One region of the Streptomyces sp. NPDC008086 genome, then DNA from elsewhere that is predicted to be linked to it. Evidence: riboswitches for the same ligand, from Rfam matches in the RefSeq annotation. Region 1 holds a riboswitch; the other holds the start of a gene.

Region 1 (7,687 bases):
AGCGTGTGACGCGTGTGCTTCGTGCTGCATGACGGCCCCCATGTCAGGTCACGGTTCCTGCATCGAGCAGGAACCGTATACCCCCCTGGGGTATTCCCTAAGGCTTACGCGCCCCGGAGTTTCTTCAGCCGCTCCACGTCCGCCGCGTGGCCTTCCTTTCCGCCGGGCGTCTCGATGATCAGCGGTACGCCCTCCGTGGCCGGGTGCGTCATCAGTGCGCGGAACGGGTCCTCGCCGATATGGCCCGCGCCGATGTTCTCGTGCCGGTCCTTGTGCGCGCCGACGACGTCCTTGGAGTCGTTGGCGTGGATCAGCTTCAGCCGCCCCTCGCCGACGGTGTCCACCAGCAGGTCGAGCGTCTGGTGCATGCCGGACGGGCCGGTCAGGTCATGGCCGGCGGCGAAGATGTGGCAGGTGTCCAGGCAGACCCCGAGCTTCGGATGGGCGTCCAGCGCCTCGAAGTACGGCCCGAAGTCCCAGGTGCGGGAGCAGAGCGAGGCGCCCTGCCCGGCGGTGGACTCCAGCAGCAGATACGGGTCGTCGTCGTGGGTCAGCTCGTCGAGCAGCGGCAGCAGGTGCTCCCGTACCTGCTTCAGCGCCACCGATCGCTCCCGGCCACCGGTCGCGCTGCCCGTGTGTACGACCACGCCCAGCGCGCCGATCTCCCGGCCGCGGCGCAGCGAGTGCCGTAGCGACTCCACCGACTTCTCGACCGTCGCCTCGGTGTGCGAACCGAAGTTGATCAGATACGGCGCGTGCACATACGCCGGGATCGACTCGGCCGCACAGATCGCGCGGAACTCCTCGTCCTGCCGCGGGTTCCCGGCCGGCGTCGCCCAGCCGCGCGGGTTGGCGACGAAGACCTGGACCGTCTCTGCCTTGAGGTCATGGGCGTAGGTGAGCCCGACGGAGCTGAGGCCGCCGGCCACGGGGACGTGGCCGCCGACGGGATTGCGGGAGGGGCCGGGAGGGGTTCCCGGGGTGGCGGACTGCTGACTCTTCACCCGTTCAGGGTGTCATGGCCGCCACCGGCCCCGGTCATCGGATGGTGATCGTGATCGTCGACCCCTTGGGCGCGGTCTTCCCGCCCTTCACGGACTGCTTCTTGACCGTGTCGCCGAACAGGCCGAGCAAGCCACGGTCCTCGTCGACCTCGAAGCCGGCGGCCTTCAGCTCCGCGGTGGCGTCGTCGACGTTGTCACCGACCACGTCCGGGACCTCGATCATCTCGGGGCCCTTGGACAGCATCAGGGTGACGGTGTCGCCCTCGGCGGCCGGCTTGCCGCCCGACGTCGGAGACTGCTGGGCGACCTGGCCCGCGTCGAACTCGGAGTTGACCCGCGTGGGGGCGATCTTCACCTTCAGGCCGGCCTCCTCCAGCTCGGCCCGCGCGTCGGCCGGGCTCGCGCCGGTGACGTCCGGGACGTCCACCGGGCTGCCCCTGCTGACGGTGAGCTCGATCGCGGAGCCGGAGCGGACCTTGGTGCCGGTCCCGGGGACCGAGGAGATCACGGAACCCCTGGTGACCTCGTCGTCGAACTCCCGGTTAACGACGCCCGGCTCCAGGCCGAGCTCCTTCAGCTCGCTCCGCGCCTTGTCCAGCGGGTAGCCCTGGAGGTCGGGCACTTTCACGGTCTTCGGGCCCAGCGAGAGGACCAGGCTCACGGAGTCGTTGTGCCGGATACGGGCGCCCGACTTCGGGTCCGAGCTGATGACGGTGCCGCGGTCGAAGGTGTCGCTGTACGCGCGATCGACCTTGCCGACCTCCAGCCCGGCGTCCTCCAGCCGGTCCTTGGCCTGTGCCTCGGTCTTGGAGAGCAGCGGCGGGACCTCGGTGAACTGGCCGGAGTTGATGTACCAGATGCCGACGCCGAGGCCGAGGGCCAGCAGGACGGCGGCGACGACGAACAGCGGGCCGCGCGGAGCACGCGCGGTGCGCCCCCGCCGGGGCGGCGGGGGCGGGGGAGTCTCCAGCCGGCTGGTCCGGTTGAAGACGGCCTCGGGCTCGTCCTCGTTCACCGGCAGCGGCCGCTGGATCGTCAGCGCGCGCGGGATCACGCTCGTACGGTCGTCGGCGTTGCCGTGCTCCGTGGTGAGCGCCTGCGGCGGCATCGCGTCCAGCTGGTCCTCGCTGAGCGCGGCCCGCGTCTGTCGGGCCTGGGCGAGCAGCGCCACGGCGTCGTACGGGCGGAGATCCGGGGTGCGCGCGGTGGCCGAGGCGACCAGCTCGTCGAGCTCGTACGCCAGTCCCGGCGCGATCGCCGACGGCGGCGGGACGTCTTCGTGCAGGTGCTTGTAGAGCACCACGGCGGGGGAGTCCCCGTCGTGCGGCTTGTCGCCGGTGAGCATCTCGTAGAGCATGACCCCGCACGCGTACACGTCGACGCGGGCGTCGGCGGCGCCGGGCTGCTCGATCTGCTCGGGCGCGAGATAGGAGACGGTGCCGAGCACGGCACCGGTGGTGCTGGTCACGGTGTCCACGGAGCGCACGAGCCCGAAGTCGGCGACCTTGACCCGGCCGTCGTCCCCTATCAGCACGTTCTCCGGCTTCATGTCCCGGTGCACGAAACCGGCCCGGTGGGCGGCGCCGAGCGCGGCGAGCACCGGCTCCAGGATGTCCAGGGCGGCCCGGGGCTGCAGCGCCCCGCGCTCGCGCAGGACGTCACGCAGGGTGCAGCCCGCGACGTACTCCATGGCGAGATAGACGTACGACCCGTCGGTGCCCTGGTCGAAGACCTGCACCACATTGGGGTGCGCCAGCCGGGCGACGGACTTCGCCTCCCGGATGAACCGCTCGACGAAGACCCCATCCACCGCCAGCGCCGGATGCATCACCTTGAGCGCGAGCACGCGGTCCAGGCGGGTGTCCACGGCCCGATAGACCGTGGCCATCCCGCCGACGGCGATCCGCGCGTCCACGCGATACCGGCCGTCGAGCACCTGCCCGACCAGAGGGTCCTGAAGGGTCGTATCCACGCAGGTGAGTGTACGAGCCGACACTGACACGACTGCCGGTTCGGCCAGGATCGGGCTGGTACTGCAGCCGACCTGTGACGCAAACCACGCTGTGGTGGCTGCCGATGGCGCTCAGTCCCCACGGGAGAGTTCGACCGCTTGACCGACTGGAAACGGGTGGTGCGCGAGTGGCCGAGCAGTGGGGACCGCGACGCGGCTCAGAACGCAGGACGCTCCGGATCCAACACGGCCAGGCCCTCCGCAGGAGACGACGCCTGCGCGAAGTGCCGCTTCGGAATCCGTCCTGCCCGGTACGCGAGCCGCCCCGCCTCCACCGCGTGCCGCATCGCGTCGGCCATCAGCACCGGCTCCTGCGCCCGCGTCACCGCCGAGGCGAGCATCACGCCCGCGCACCCCAGCTCCATCGCCAGCGCCGCGTCCGACGCCGTACCGGCGCCCGCGTCCAGGATCACCGGCACGCGCGCGTGCTCCATGATCAACTGGAAGTTGTGCGGGTTGCGGATGCCGAGCCCCGACCCGATCGGGGAGCCGAGCGGCATGATCGCCGCACAGCCCACGTCCTCCAGCTTCCGCGCCAGCACCGGGTCGTCGTTCGTGTACGGCAACACCGTGAACCCGTCGTCCACCAGGGTCTCCGCGGCGTCCAGCAACTCGATCGGGTCCGGCAGCAGCGTCCGCTCGTCGGCGATGACCTCCAGCTTCACCAGATCCGTACCGAGCGCCTCGCGCGCGAGGCGGGCCGTCAGCACGGCCTCTCCGGCTGTGAAGCACCCCGCCGTGTTCGGCAGCACCCGGATCCCGAGCTTCTCCAGGACCGAGAGCACGGAGCCGTGCACCGAAGGGTCCACCCGCCGCATCGCGACCGTGGTCAGCTCCGTGCCGGACGCCACCAGCGCCCGCTCCAGGACCTCCAGGCTGGGCGCCCCGCCCGTGCCCATGATCAGCCGGGACGTGAAGGACGTGTCGCCGATGACAAAGGGATCGTCGGCCATGGTTCAGCCTCCTTGGACGGCGGTGAGGACCTCGACGCGGTCCCCCTCGCAGAGGGACGTCGACGGCCACTGCGCGCGCGGGACGACGGTTTCGTTGAGGGCGGCGGCCACTCCGGAGGGCGCCGCGGTGAGCATCCGTACCGCGACGTCGAGGGCCGTACCGGGAGCGACCTCTCGCCGCTCCCCGTTGAGGGAGATGTTCATGCGGGCTGCTCCGTGAGTGCGGTGTGCCGCGTGAGAGCGGCGTGCTCCGTCAGCGAGGCGGGAGAGAAACGCTTCGGCGTGAACGGACGGGCCTCGTCCGGGAGTTCACCGGTGGTCAGGACATGGGCCATGGCGTCGCCGGTGACCGGCGTGAGCAGCACGCCGTTGCGGTAGTGCCCGGTGGCCAGCGAGAACCCCGCCAGCTCGGTCGGGCCGAGCAGCGGCGCGTTGTCGGGGGAGCCGGGGCGCAGGCCCGCGCGGGTCTCGGTGAGCGGCAGTTCCGTGATGCCGGGCACCAGCTCGTGGGCGTCGCGCAGCAGCTCGTACACCCCGCCCGCGGTCACCGTCGTGTCCCAGCCCAGCTCCTCGCTAGTCGCCCCGACGACCAGCTCCCCGCTCTCGCGCGGCACCAGGTACACCTGGCTGCCCCGCACCACGGCCCGCACGGTCCGGCTCAGGAACGGCGCGTACCGCTTCGGCACGGTCAGCCGCAGCACCTGCCCCTTCACGGGGCGCACCGGCGGCAGTACGTCGTCCGGGACGCCCGCGAGGCGCCCGCTGAGGCTGCCGGCCGCGAGGACCACCTGGCCGGCCCCGAGCTGGGCACCGCCCGTCGTGGTGACTCCGGCCGCCCGGTCCCGCACGACGTCCAGGCGCTCGGCCCGGGTGCGGTGGACGACGACCCCGGCCCGCTCGCACGCGGCCACCAGCGCCCCGGCCAGCCGCCGCGGGTCGATCTGGTGGTCGCCGTCCACCCGGAGCCCGCCGCGCACGCCCGGCGCGAGCATCGGCTCGAGGCGCCGGCACTCACGCCCCGACAGCCACTCGGAGTCCAGCCCCGACCGGCGTTGCAGGGCGTGCAGTTCGCGCAGGTGGGCGCGGTCGTCGGCGTCCAGGGCCACGGCGAGCGTGCCGCACCGGCGGTAGCCGAGGTCGTGGCCGGTGACGTCGGTGAGCTCGGCCGCGAAGTCCGGGTAGCGGCGGGCCGAGGCCAGGTTCAGGCCGAGCAGGGTCTGCTCGCCGTAGTGCAGTTCCGTGACCGCGGCCAGCATCCCCGCGGCCACCTGGGCGGCTCCGCCGCCCGGCTCCGGATCCACGACGGCCGTCGTGAACCCGCGTTGCGCGGCCCGCCACGCCGTGACCAGGCCGATGATCCCGCCCCCGATGACGAGGACGTCTGACGTTCGCGTACGCGACATGGGCGTCCAGCCCCTCCCTTCGCCGGCATGACCCGGATCAGGTTCGTACGGTCGGAGGCCGCCAGCCTCCCTCTCAGCCCGGTGCGTCCGGGCTCCCGCGAGTGCTCTACGTTGGCCACCCTAGCCCGCCGCCGTAAGTCTCAGTAAGGGAGCCTCCGCCCGTGCCCCGCTCGCTCGACGGTCTCGTCCTCGCCCCCGTGGCCGACCAAGCCCCAGGTCAGGTGGGTACCCGCACCCGGTTCAGGTACCACGAGAAGGACGGCGAGATCTGGGCCGAGTACGCCGGCGGGGACGTCGTGCGCGGGCACCTGGTGGGCACCCGGGACGGCGACCGGCTGGACTTCCGGTACGTGCAGCTGAAGCGGGACGGGACGACGTCGTCGGGGCACTGTGTGTCGACGGTGGTCGAGCTGCCGGACGGGCGGGTGCGACTGGACGAGACGTGGGAGTGGGAGTCGCAGGACGGCTCGGGAACCAGCGTTGTGGAGCAGGTCACCGAGCACGCCCCATGACTGACGCACCGTCACTTGTCTATGGTGATCAGGTGAGCGAGCAGACGCAGGAACGGGGCACGTCACCGACGCCCCACGTGGTCATCGCCGGCGCGGGCATGGCCGGGGTGCAGACGGCGGTCGCCCTGCGGGAGCGGGGCTTCGCCGGGACCGTCACCCTGATCGGCGCCGAACCCCACCAGCCGTACGACCGGCCGCCCCTGTCCAAGGCCGTCCTGCTCGGCAAGGCCGAGGGCTCCGCCTTCGACGTCGACTTCGAGGCGCTCGGCATCGAACTGCGGCTGGGGCGCGAGGTGCTGGGCGTGCGCCCCGCCGACCACGAACTGGACACCGAGGCCGGGCCCGTCCCGTACGGCGTCCTCGTCCTCGCCACCGGCGCCGAACCGATCCGGCTCCCGGGCGCCGAGGGCGTGCCCGGTGTGCATCTGCTGCGCACCCTGGACGACGCCGAGCGGCTGCGGCCGGTCCTCGCGCGGCAGCACGACATCGTGGTCGTCGGCGCGGGCTGGATCGGCGCGGAGTTCGCCACGGCCGCGCGCGAGGCGGGCTGTGCGGTGACCGTCGTGGAGGCCGCCGACCGGCCGCTCGCGGGGGCGCTGCCCGCGGAGGTGGCCGCGCCGATGACCACCTGGTACGAGGACAGCGGGGCGGTGCTGCGTACGCACGCGCGCGTGGAGCGCGTCGAGCCCGGCGCGGTGATCCTCGACGACGGCTCGCGGCTGCCCGCGGGCGCCGTCGTGGTCGGCATCGGGGCCCGCCCCGCCACGGCCTGGCTGACCGGCTCGGGCATCGAACTCGGAGCGCACGGCGAGGTCCTGGCCGACGACCGGCTGCGCAGCTCCGTGCCGGACGTCTACGCGGTCGGCGACTGCGCCTCCTTCCCTTCGGGAAGGTATGGCGAGCGCCTGCTGGTCCACCACTGGGACAACGCGCTCCAGGGCCCTCGTACGGTCGCCGCGAACATCCTCGGCGAGACCTCCGCCGTCTACGACCCCGTGCCGTACTTCTGGTCCGAGCAGTTCGGCCGTTTCGTCCAGTACGCCGGCCATCACGGCGCCGCCGACACGTTGCTGTGGCGCGGCGACCCGTCGGGGCCCGCCTGGACGGTCTGCTGGCTGCGGGGCGAACGGCTCGTCGCCCTGCTGGCGGTGGGCCGGCCGAGGGACCTGGCGCAGGGGCGGCGGCTGATCGAGGCGGGCACGCAGATGAACGCGGAGCTGCTGGTGGACCCGGCCAGGCCGATGAAGGCGGCGACGGTGTAGCGCGTCGGCCTCGCCCGGGTGGACCGGGCTGGCTTCCGACTGTCAGTGGCAGATGGCAGGCTTGTTCCCGTGACCGAGATTGACGCAAAGATCGATGCTCTCGTCCCCGCCTGGCTCACCCTGCCCGACATCGCAGAGATGCTCGATGTCGAGGTGACGCGGGTGCGGCAGCTGGTCAAGGAGGGCCAGCTCATCGCCGTACGCCGTGGTGAGAACCGCGCGCTGCACGTCCCTGCCGCCTTCATCGACGGGGACAAGGTCGTCAAGGGCCTGTCCGGGACCCTGACACTGCTGCGGGACGACGGCTTCACCGACGAAGAGATGCTGGAGTGGCTCTTCACCCCCGACGAGAGCCTGCCGGGCACCCCCGCACAGGCCCTCAGCGAGAATCGCGGCACGGAGGTGAAGCGCCGCGCCCAGGCGCTCGCCGTCTGACCCCATCAACTGATCCGAACACCGTCCGGCGTACGGGCCGGGCCTTGCGGGCCACGGCTGCGGGTGACCGCGGCCGTGGGCGGCAAGGCCGCGACGTTGCCTCGGGC
Region 2 (7,687 bases), on a different contig from region 1:
CGCCGAGGATCTGCACCACACCGAAGGAGGTGAAGGTGAACAGGAAGACCATGAGCGCGGCGGCGGCCACGGCGGGCCCGAGGGCCGGCAGGGTGACGGTCCGCCAGGCCCTGAAGCGGGACGCCCCGAGCATCCGCGCAGCCTCCTCCTGCCGCGGGTCGAGCTGGGACCACAGCCCGCCCACCGTCCGTACGACGACGGCGTAGTTGAAGAAGACATGCGCGAGCAGGATCGCCCACACGGTGGTGTCGAGCCGTACGCCCCACAGCTCGTCGAGGAGTCCGCCGCGGCCGAGGAGCGCGAGGAACGCCGTACCGACGACGACCGTCGGCAGCACGAACGGGACGGTGACGACGGCACGCAGGACCTGCTTGCCGGGGAATTCGAAGCGGGCGAAGACGTACGCACCGGGCAGCGCGATCAGCAGGGTCAACGCGGTGGAGGCGAGCGCCTGCCAGGTGGTGAACCACAGGACGTGCCGGATGTCGGACTGCCCGAGGACGTCCGTGATCCGCCCGAACTGCCACACCCCGTCGACCTGGAGACCGCGCGCCACGATCGCGGCGACGGGGTAGGCGAAGAAGACCGCGAAGAACGCGACAGGCACGGCGATGAGGCCGAGCCGCACCGCCGCGCCCCTCTTTCGCGGGGCCCTTACTTCAGTACGAGCGAGGTCCACGACTTGACCCAGTCGTCACGGTTGTCGGCGATCTTCGCCGGGTCCATGGTCTCGGGGTTCTTGGCCTGCCGCCCGTACTTCGTGAACTCCTCGGGCACCTTGGCGCCCTCCACCACCGGGTAGACGAACATGTTGAGCGGCATGTCCTCCTGGAACGTCCTGGTGAGCAGGAAGTCGAGGAGCGCCTTGCCACCGGCGGTGTTCCCGGCGTCGCTGAGCAGGCCCGCGTACTCGACCTGCCGGAAGCAGGTGCCCTCGGCCACCCCGGTGGGCGCCGTCGTCGGCTTCGGGTCGCCGTAGATCACCTCGGCGGGCGGCGAGGAGGCGTACGACACGACGAGCGGCCGGTCGGCCTTGGCCTTCTTGCCGCCCGCGGAACCGGAGAACTCCTCGTTGTAGGCCTGCTCCCAGCCGTCGACGACCTTCACGCCGTTCGCCTTGAGCTTCTTCCAGTAGCCCTCCCAGCCGCCGTCGCCGTACTCGGCGGCGGTGCCCAGCAGGAAGCCGAGGCCGGGCGAGGAGGTGGAGGCGTTCTCGGTGACGAGGAGGTTCTTGTAGGCGGGCTTGACCAGGTCGGCGTACGACGTCGGCGGGGCGAGCTCGTGCTCGCTGAAGTAGGCCTTGTCGTAGTTGACGCAGATGTCGCCGGTGTCGATCGGGGTGACCCGGTGCTGATCCTGGTCGGCCCGGTACCGGGCCTCGATCCTGTCGGCGCCCTTCGGCTCGTAGGACTGGAACAGGTCGTTGTCGAGTGCCCGCGAGAGAAGGGTGTTGTCGACGCCGAAGAAGACGTCGCCCTGGGGGTTGTCCTTGGTCAGGATCGCCTTGTTCACGGCCTGGCCGGCGTCGCCGTCCTCCAGGACCTTGACCTTGTAGCCGGACTGCTTCTCGAACGCGGCGAGGACGCCCTTGGAGACGGCCCACGAGTTGTGGCTGACCAGGGTCACGGTCTTGCTCTCGGCCTCGGAGTTGCCGCTGCCGGAGTCGGACGAGCCGCACGCGGACAGCGTGACGAGGCCGAGCCCGACGGCGAAGACCGTGGCCTTCCGGGTGATGCTCACTTGATTCCTCCTGGGGTTGACCAGGAAGAGACGCGGCCCTGCCCGGGAGCCTCTTCGGCTCCCGGGCAGGGCGCAACAGCTTGAGTGATGACCGAACTTCCTACCCAGAATGACCTGGGCAAGGTTCAGAGGGTCTGCGGCCCGATTGCCGCACTCTCAGCGCTGTGGCGCTCCCCTGTCGGAATATGAAGATGTACGTACGGGTGTACGCGCTCAGATTACCGCTCGGTGGCCGCGAGCTGACCGCAGGCCCCGTCGATCTCCTGACCACGGGTGTCCCGGATCGTCACCGGCACACCGTGCGCGGCGATGGCCTCGACGAACGCCTTCTCGTCCTCGGGCCGGGAGGCGGTCCACTTGGATCCCGGAGTCGGGTTCAGCGGAATGAGATTGACATGCACGGGCTTGCCCTTGAGCAGCCGCCCGAGCCGGTCACCACGCCAGGCCTGGTCGTTGATGTCCCGGATCAGGGCGTACTCGATCGACAGCCGCCGTCCGCTCCTGGCGACGTACTCGAACCCGGCTTCGAGCACCTCACGCACCTTCCACCGCGTGTTCACGGGGACGAGGGTGTCGCGCAGCTCGTCGTCGGGCGCGTGCAGCGAGATCGCGAGCCGGCACTTGAAGCCCTCGTCGGCGAACCGGTGGATGGCCGGCACGAGCCCGACGGTCGAGACGGTGATCCCGCGCTGGGACAGCCCCAGCCCGTCCGGCTCGGGATCGGTGAGCCGCCGGATGGCCCCCACGACCCGGTTGTAGTTGGCGAGCGGCTCCCCCATCCCCATGAAGACGATGTTGGACAGCCGCGCAGGCCCCCCGGGGACCTCGCCGTCCCGCAGCGCGCGCATCCCGTCCACGATCTGGTGCACGATCTCTGCGGTCGACAGATTCCGGTCGAGACCCGCCTGCCCCGTGGCGCAGAACGGACAGTTCATCCCGCACCCGGCCTGCGAGCTGATGCACATCGTCACCCGGTCCGGATACCGCATCAGCACCGACTCGACGAGCGTCCCGTCGAACAGCCGCCACAGCGTCTTGCGGGTGTCGCCCTGGTCCGTCGACAGATGCCGTACGACGGTCATCAGCTCGGGAAACAGCTCCTGGCGGAGCTTGTCCCGCGAACCGGCCGGGATGTCGGTCCACTGCTCCGGCTCGTGCGCGTACCGCGCGAAGTAGTGCTGCGAGAGCTGCTTGGCACGAAACGGCTTCTCCCCGATCGCGGCGACAGCGTCCTTACGCTCACCGGGCGTGAGATCGGCAAGATGCCGCGGCGGCTTCTTGGCTCCGCGCGGGGCGACGAAAGTGAGTTCTCCGGGCTTAGGCATGGCTGTACCAGTGTCGCAGATCAACTTGCGACGGAATTCCAGGTCCACGAAGGGGCCCCGCGGGCGTCCAGGTGCAGCGCCTTCCACCACGGACCCGGGCGCGGTACGGCTAGTCGGCCGGGCGTTCCAGCCTGTCCTTGAGGAGTTGCTCGTCGCGCGGGAGTTCCTTGCGGACCTGCGGGCGGACGACCAGGGGTACCAGGACCTTGCCGAGGCCGTGCCCTTCGAAGTCGATGTCGATCGTCACGCGGGAGCGGCGACCGTCGTCGAGCGGCTCGATCTCACCGTGGGTACGGGGCCTGACGGGACCGTCGACACCGTGCAGGTCCCAGCTGTGCGGCGGGTCGAGCTCGTCGAACTGCACGGTCATCGGCACCTGCCGGTTGCCGACGCGCCGGGTGACCCGGACCCGCGAGCCCGTCTGGATCGGCCCTTCGTCGAGCTGTTCGGCGGAGACTGCGCTCAGCTGCCACTCCGGCAGGTGGGACGGGTCGGTGATATACGCGTAGACCTCGCCGGGTGGCCGGTCGACGTCGATGATTTCTCGGATGATGGCCATGACGACCCCCTTTGCCGGTGCGGTGAGGGCGTACACCGGAATCGTCCCACCGGACGACCTCGGGCACCATCGCGCACGTCGCACGTGCCCCTGGCACGGCGAGAACCGAGGAGCCCCCGCTCGGCAAGAACGGGGGCTCCTCGGTGTGTCTCTCCGGACCGGCCCAGCCGTCAGCCGGACCCCACGAACAGCACCATCAGCAACCACACCACCGGCGCCGTGGGCAGCAGCGAGTCCAGCCGGTCCATGATCCCGCCGTGCCCCGGCAGCAGGGTGCCCATGTCCTTGATGCCCAGGTCCCGCTTGATCATCGACTCGCCGAGGTCGCCCAGCGTGGCGCTGGCCGCGACCGCGAGGCCCAGGAGCAGGCCCTGCCACCAGCTGCCGTCGTCGATGAGGAACTGCATGCACAGCGCGCCCGCCACCATCGCGAAGCTCACCGCTCCGAGCAGGCCCTCGCGGGTCTTGCCGGGGCTGATGCGCGGAGCGAGCTTGTGCTTGCCGAAGCGCCAGCCGACGGCGTACGCCCCGGTGTCGCTGACGACGGTCAGGAGCAGGAACGTCAGGACACGCCAGGCGCCGTCGTCGGCGGTCAGCATCATCGCGACGAACGTCGCCAGGAACGGCACGTAGAACGCCGCGAACACGCCCGCGGTGACGTCCTTGAGGTAGCCCTCCGGCGGCTCGGTCATCCGCCAGACCAGTACGGCCAGCGCGGTCAGCGCCATCGACACCCAGGCGCCCTCGGCCCCCCGGACATATCCGGCGATCACCATGGCCGCGCCACCGAGCGCGAGCGGGACCAGGGGCGCCTTGATGCCCTTGCGCTCCTCGAGCCGCTTGGTCAGCTCCCACAGGCCCACGACGACGGCGACCGCGACCACACCGACGAACACGGCCTTGACGACGAACAGCGAAGCAACGATCACGACACCGAGCGCGACACCGACTCCTATGGCCGCACCCAGGTCACGCCCCGCGTTCTTCTTCTGCGGCTGGGGCGCCGGCTGCGGGGCGTCGGGCATGGGCTCCGGATTCTGCGGCGAAGCCTCGAAGGGCCGCGCCTGCGGCGAGTCGTACGGCCGCGCCTGCGGCGGCTGTTCGCGGAACAAGGGGCCGCTCAGCCGAGCGGCCCCCCGGTCGTCATCCTGGTCTCCGCCATACGCGGGTCCGTCGGGCACGATGGGCATGGGGCGAGTCTGCTGCGCCTCAGGCGCATCGTACGCGGGACCCGCCGGGGCAGCCCCCTGGACAGGTCCGCGCGCGGCGGCCCCCCAGTAACCGGCTTGCCCGGCCTGCCCGGCTTGTGGCGGTGCCCCCCAGGAAGAGTCGTTCATCAGACCTCGAGCAGCTCCGCTTCCTTGTGCTTGAGGAGCTCGTCCACCTGCGCGACGTACTTGTGCGTGGTGTCGTCGAGCTCCTTCTCCGCACGGCGGCCCTCGTCCTCGCCGATCTCGCCGTCCTTGATCAGCTTGTCGATGGCGTCCTTGGCCTTGCGGCGCACGGAGCGGATGGACACGCGAGCGTCCTCGGCCTTGCCCTTGGCGACCTTGATGTAGTCGCGGCGGCGCTCCTCGGTGAGCTCGGGGAACACCACTCGGATGATGTTGCCGTCGTTGCTCGGGTTGACGCCGAGGTCGGAGTCGCGGATCGCCTGCTCGATGTTGCGCAGCGCGCTCTTGTCGAACGGGGTCACGACGGCCATGCGCGGCTCCGGCACGGAGAACGAAGCCAGCTGGTTGATCGGCGTCGGCGCACCGTAGTAGTCGGCCACGATCTTGTTGAACATCGCCGGGTGCGCACGGCCGGTGCGGATCGCGGCGAAGTCCTCCTTGGCGACCACGACGGCCTTTTCCATCTTCTCCTCGGCCTCGAGGAGGGTCTCTTCGATCACCACTTGCTCCTGCGTGTCTTGAGTAAAAGGCCCGGCTGCGGTTCCTGGGTGGGGGCGGCGGCCGGCTGCGTCGCGTCTTCTTCCTGCACGGTTCCCGACCGGCAGGACATTGTCCATCCCCCGGTCAGGGTCCGTCCCGTCCGTCCCCCGGACGGGCTTGTTGTCGGAGCGTCAGCCCCGACCGCCCTGCTCACCCACAAGTGTGCCGATCTTCTCACCCTTGACGGCGCGGGCGATATTGCCCTCCGCGAGGAGCTCGAAGACGAGGATCGGGAGCTTGTTGTCGCGGCACAGGGTGATCGCCGTGGCGTCGGCGACCTTGAGGTCGCGGGTGATGACCTCGCCGTAGCCGAGGGAGTCGAACTTGACGGCGTCCGGGTTGCGCTTGGGGTCGGAGTCGTAGACCCCGTCCACCCCGTTCTTGCCCATGAGCAGCGCCTCGGCGTCGATCTCCAGGGCACGCTGGGCGGCGGTGGTGTCGGTGGAGAAGTACGGCATGCCCATGCCGGCGCCGAAGATGACCACGCGGCCCTTCTCCAGGTGCCGCACGGCGCGCAGCGGGATGTACGGCTCGGCGACCTGGCCCATGGTGATGGCGGTCTGGACCCGGCTGTCGATGCCCTCCTTCTCCAGGAAGTCCTGGAGGGCGAGGCAGTTCATGACGGTGCCGAGCATGCCCATGTAGTCGGAGCGGGCCCGGTCCATGCCGCGCTGCTGGAGTTCGGCGCCGCGGAAGAAGTTGCCGCCGCCGATGACGACCGCGACCTGCGCGCCGTCGCGCACGACGGCCGCGATCTCACGGGCGATCTTGTGCACCACGTCCGGGTCGACGCCGAGGCCCCCGCCACCGGAGAAGGCCTCTCCGGACAGCTTCAGCAGAAACCGGCCGCGTACTTTGCCGTCGTCGCTCTTCTGGGCCTTGGTGGTCATCGAGATCCCGCCTTTGTTACGTGGTGCACATACGAAGAAGGCCATTGCCGGTTGGGGCGTGTTTCGCATCCCATGCGCGGCAATGGCCTCCTCGTCAGATCTGCTGTCGTCCGTCACGCACACGTGCGTGACGGAGTCCGCCAACGACTGCCCTCGACCCTATAGGGACCGGGCGCCGATCGCGGCACGGACTCAGATGCCGACCTTGATACGCGAGAAGCGCTTCAGGGTGACACCGGCCTCGTCCAGAACCTTCTGGACGGACTTCTTGTTGTCGAGCGCGTACGGCTGGCCGAGCAGCGTGGCGTCCTTGAAGAAGCCGTTGAGGCGACCCTCGACGATCTTCGGCAGGGCGGCCTCGGGCTTGCCCTCGGCGCGGGTGGTCTCCTCGGCGACGCGGCGCTCGGACTCGACGACCTCGGCCGGCACGTCCTCCTTGGAGAGGTACTTCGGCGCGAAGGCGGCGATGTGCTGGGCGACGCCCTTGGCGACCTCGGCGTTCGGCTTGTCCAGCTCGACGAGGACACCGATCTGCGGGGGCAGGTCGGGCATCGTGCGGTGCATGTACGCGAGCACGAAGCCGTCGGCGAACTGCGCGAAGCGGTCCAGGACGATCTTCTCGCCCAGGTTGGCGTTGGCCTCGTCCACGAACGCCTGGACGGTCTTGCCGGCCTCGATCTCGGAGGCGAGCAGGGCCTCGATGTCGGCCGGGGAGGTCTTCGCGACGTGCTCGGCGATCGCGGTGGCGACGGCCTGGAACTTGTCACCCTTGGCGACGAAGTCCGTCTCGCACTTCAGCTCGACGAGGACACCGGAGGAGTTGTCGTCGGCGATGATCGAGACCACGGCGCCGTTCTCGGCGGAGCGGCCCTCGCGCTTGGCGACGCCCTTCTGGCCCTTGATGCGGAGCGCCTCGACGGCCTTCTCGACGTTGCCCTCGGCCTCGTCCAGCGCCTTCTTGCAGTCCATCATGCCGGCGCCGGTGAGCTCACGGAGCTTCTTGACGTCGGCGGCGGTGTAGTTCGCCATGAGTCTGTGAATCTTTCTCGAAGTCTGGAAGATCGAAGATCTACGGGGTCTGCGGCTCCCATGGAGTAGCCGGTGCCGCCGACCTCCCGTGGACCTACGGGTGAACGGCGGGAGCGGTTTTCATGCCGCTCCCGCCGTCAACGCTGACGGTGTCAGGCCTGCTCGCCCTCGGCGGCCGGAGCCTCGGCAGCCGGAGCCTCGGTGGCCGGA

Evidence for each region. Region 1 has a riboswitch for thiamine pyrophosphate ahead of thiO (glycine oxidase ThiO). Riboswitches for the same ligand answer to the same signal wherever they lie in the genome.
Region 2: linked by a shared signal. The riboswitch ahead of ACFZBP_RS40385 (thiamine ABC transporter substrate-binding protein) and the one ahead of thiO (glycine oxidase ThiO) in region 1 are both predicted to bind thiamine pyrophosphate.

Annotation. Positions count from the first base shown of each region.
Region 1 covers NZ_JBIBIA010000008.1:102,577-110,263, forward strand. Annotated here, with positions in the region: gene ACFZBP_RS27910 (DUF4396 domain-containing protein) at 1-30, opposite strand, end outside; gene ACFZBP_RS27915 (deoxyribonuclease IV) at 105-1,004, opposite strand; gene pknB (Stk1 family PASTA domain-containing Ser/Thr kinase) at 1,039-2,976, opposite strand; gene ACFZBP_RS27925 (thiazole synthase) at 3,174-3,968, opposite strand; gene thiS (sulfur carrier protein ThiS) at 3,972-4,172, opposite strand; gene thiO (glycine oxidase ThiO) at 4,169-5,371, opposite strand; TPP riboswitch at 5,369-5,480, opposite strand; gene ACFZBP_RS27940 (hypothetical protein) at 5,533-5,883, shown strand; gene ACFZBP_RS27945 (NAD(P)/FAD-dependent oxidoreductase) at 5,916-7,145, shown strand; gene ACFZBP_RS27950 (Rv2175c family DNA-binding protein) at 7,215-7,580, shown strand.
Region 2 covers NZ_JBIBIA010000018.1:72,211-79,897, reverse strand. Annotated here, with positions in the region: gene ACFZBP_RS40390 (ABC transporter permease subunit) at 1-679, opposite strand, end outside; gene ACFZBP_RS40385 (thiamine ABC transporter substrate-binding protein) at 655-1,740, opposite strand; TPP riboswitch at 1,820-1,927, opposite strand; gene rlmN (23S rRNA (adenine(2503)-C(2))-methyltransferase RlmN) at 1,959-3,065, opposite strand; gene ACFZBP_RS40375 (SRPBCC family protein) at 3,175-3,624, opposite strand; gene ACFZBP_RS40370 (phosphatidate cytidylyltransferase) at 3,795-4,961, opposite strand; gene frr (ribosome recycling factor) at 4,961-5,518, opposite strand; gene pyrH (UMP kinase) at 5,690-6,448, opposite strand; gene tsf (translation elongation factor Ts) at 6,641-7,477, opposite strand; gene rpsB (30S ribosomal protein S2) at 7,630-7,687, opposite strand, start outside.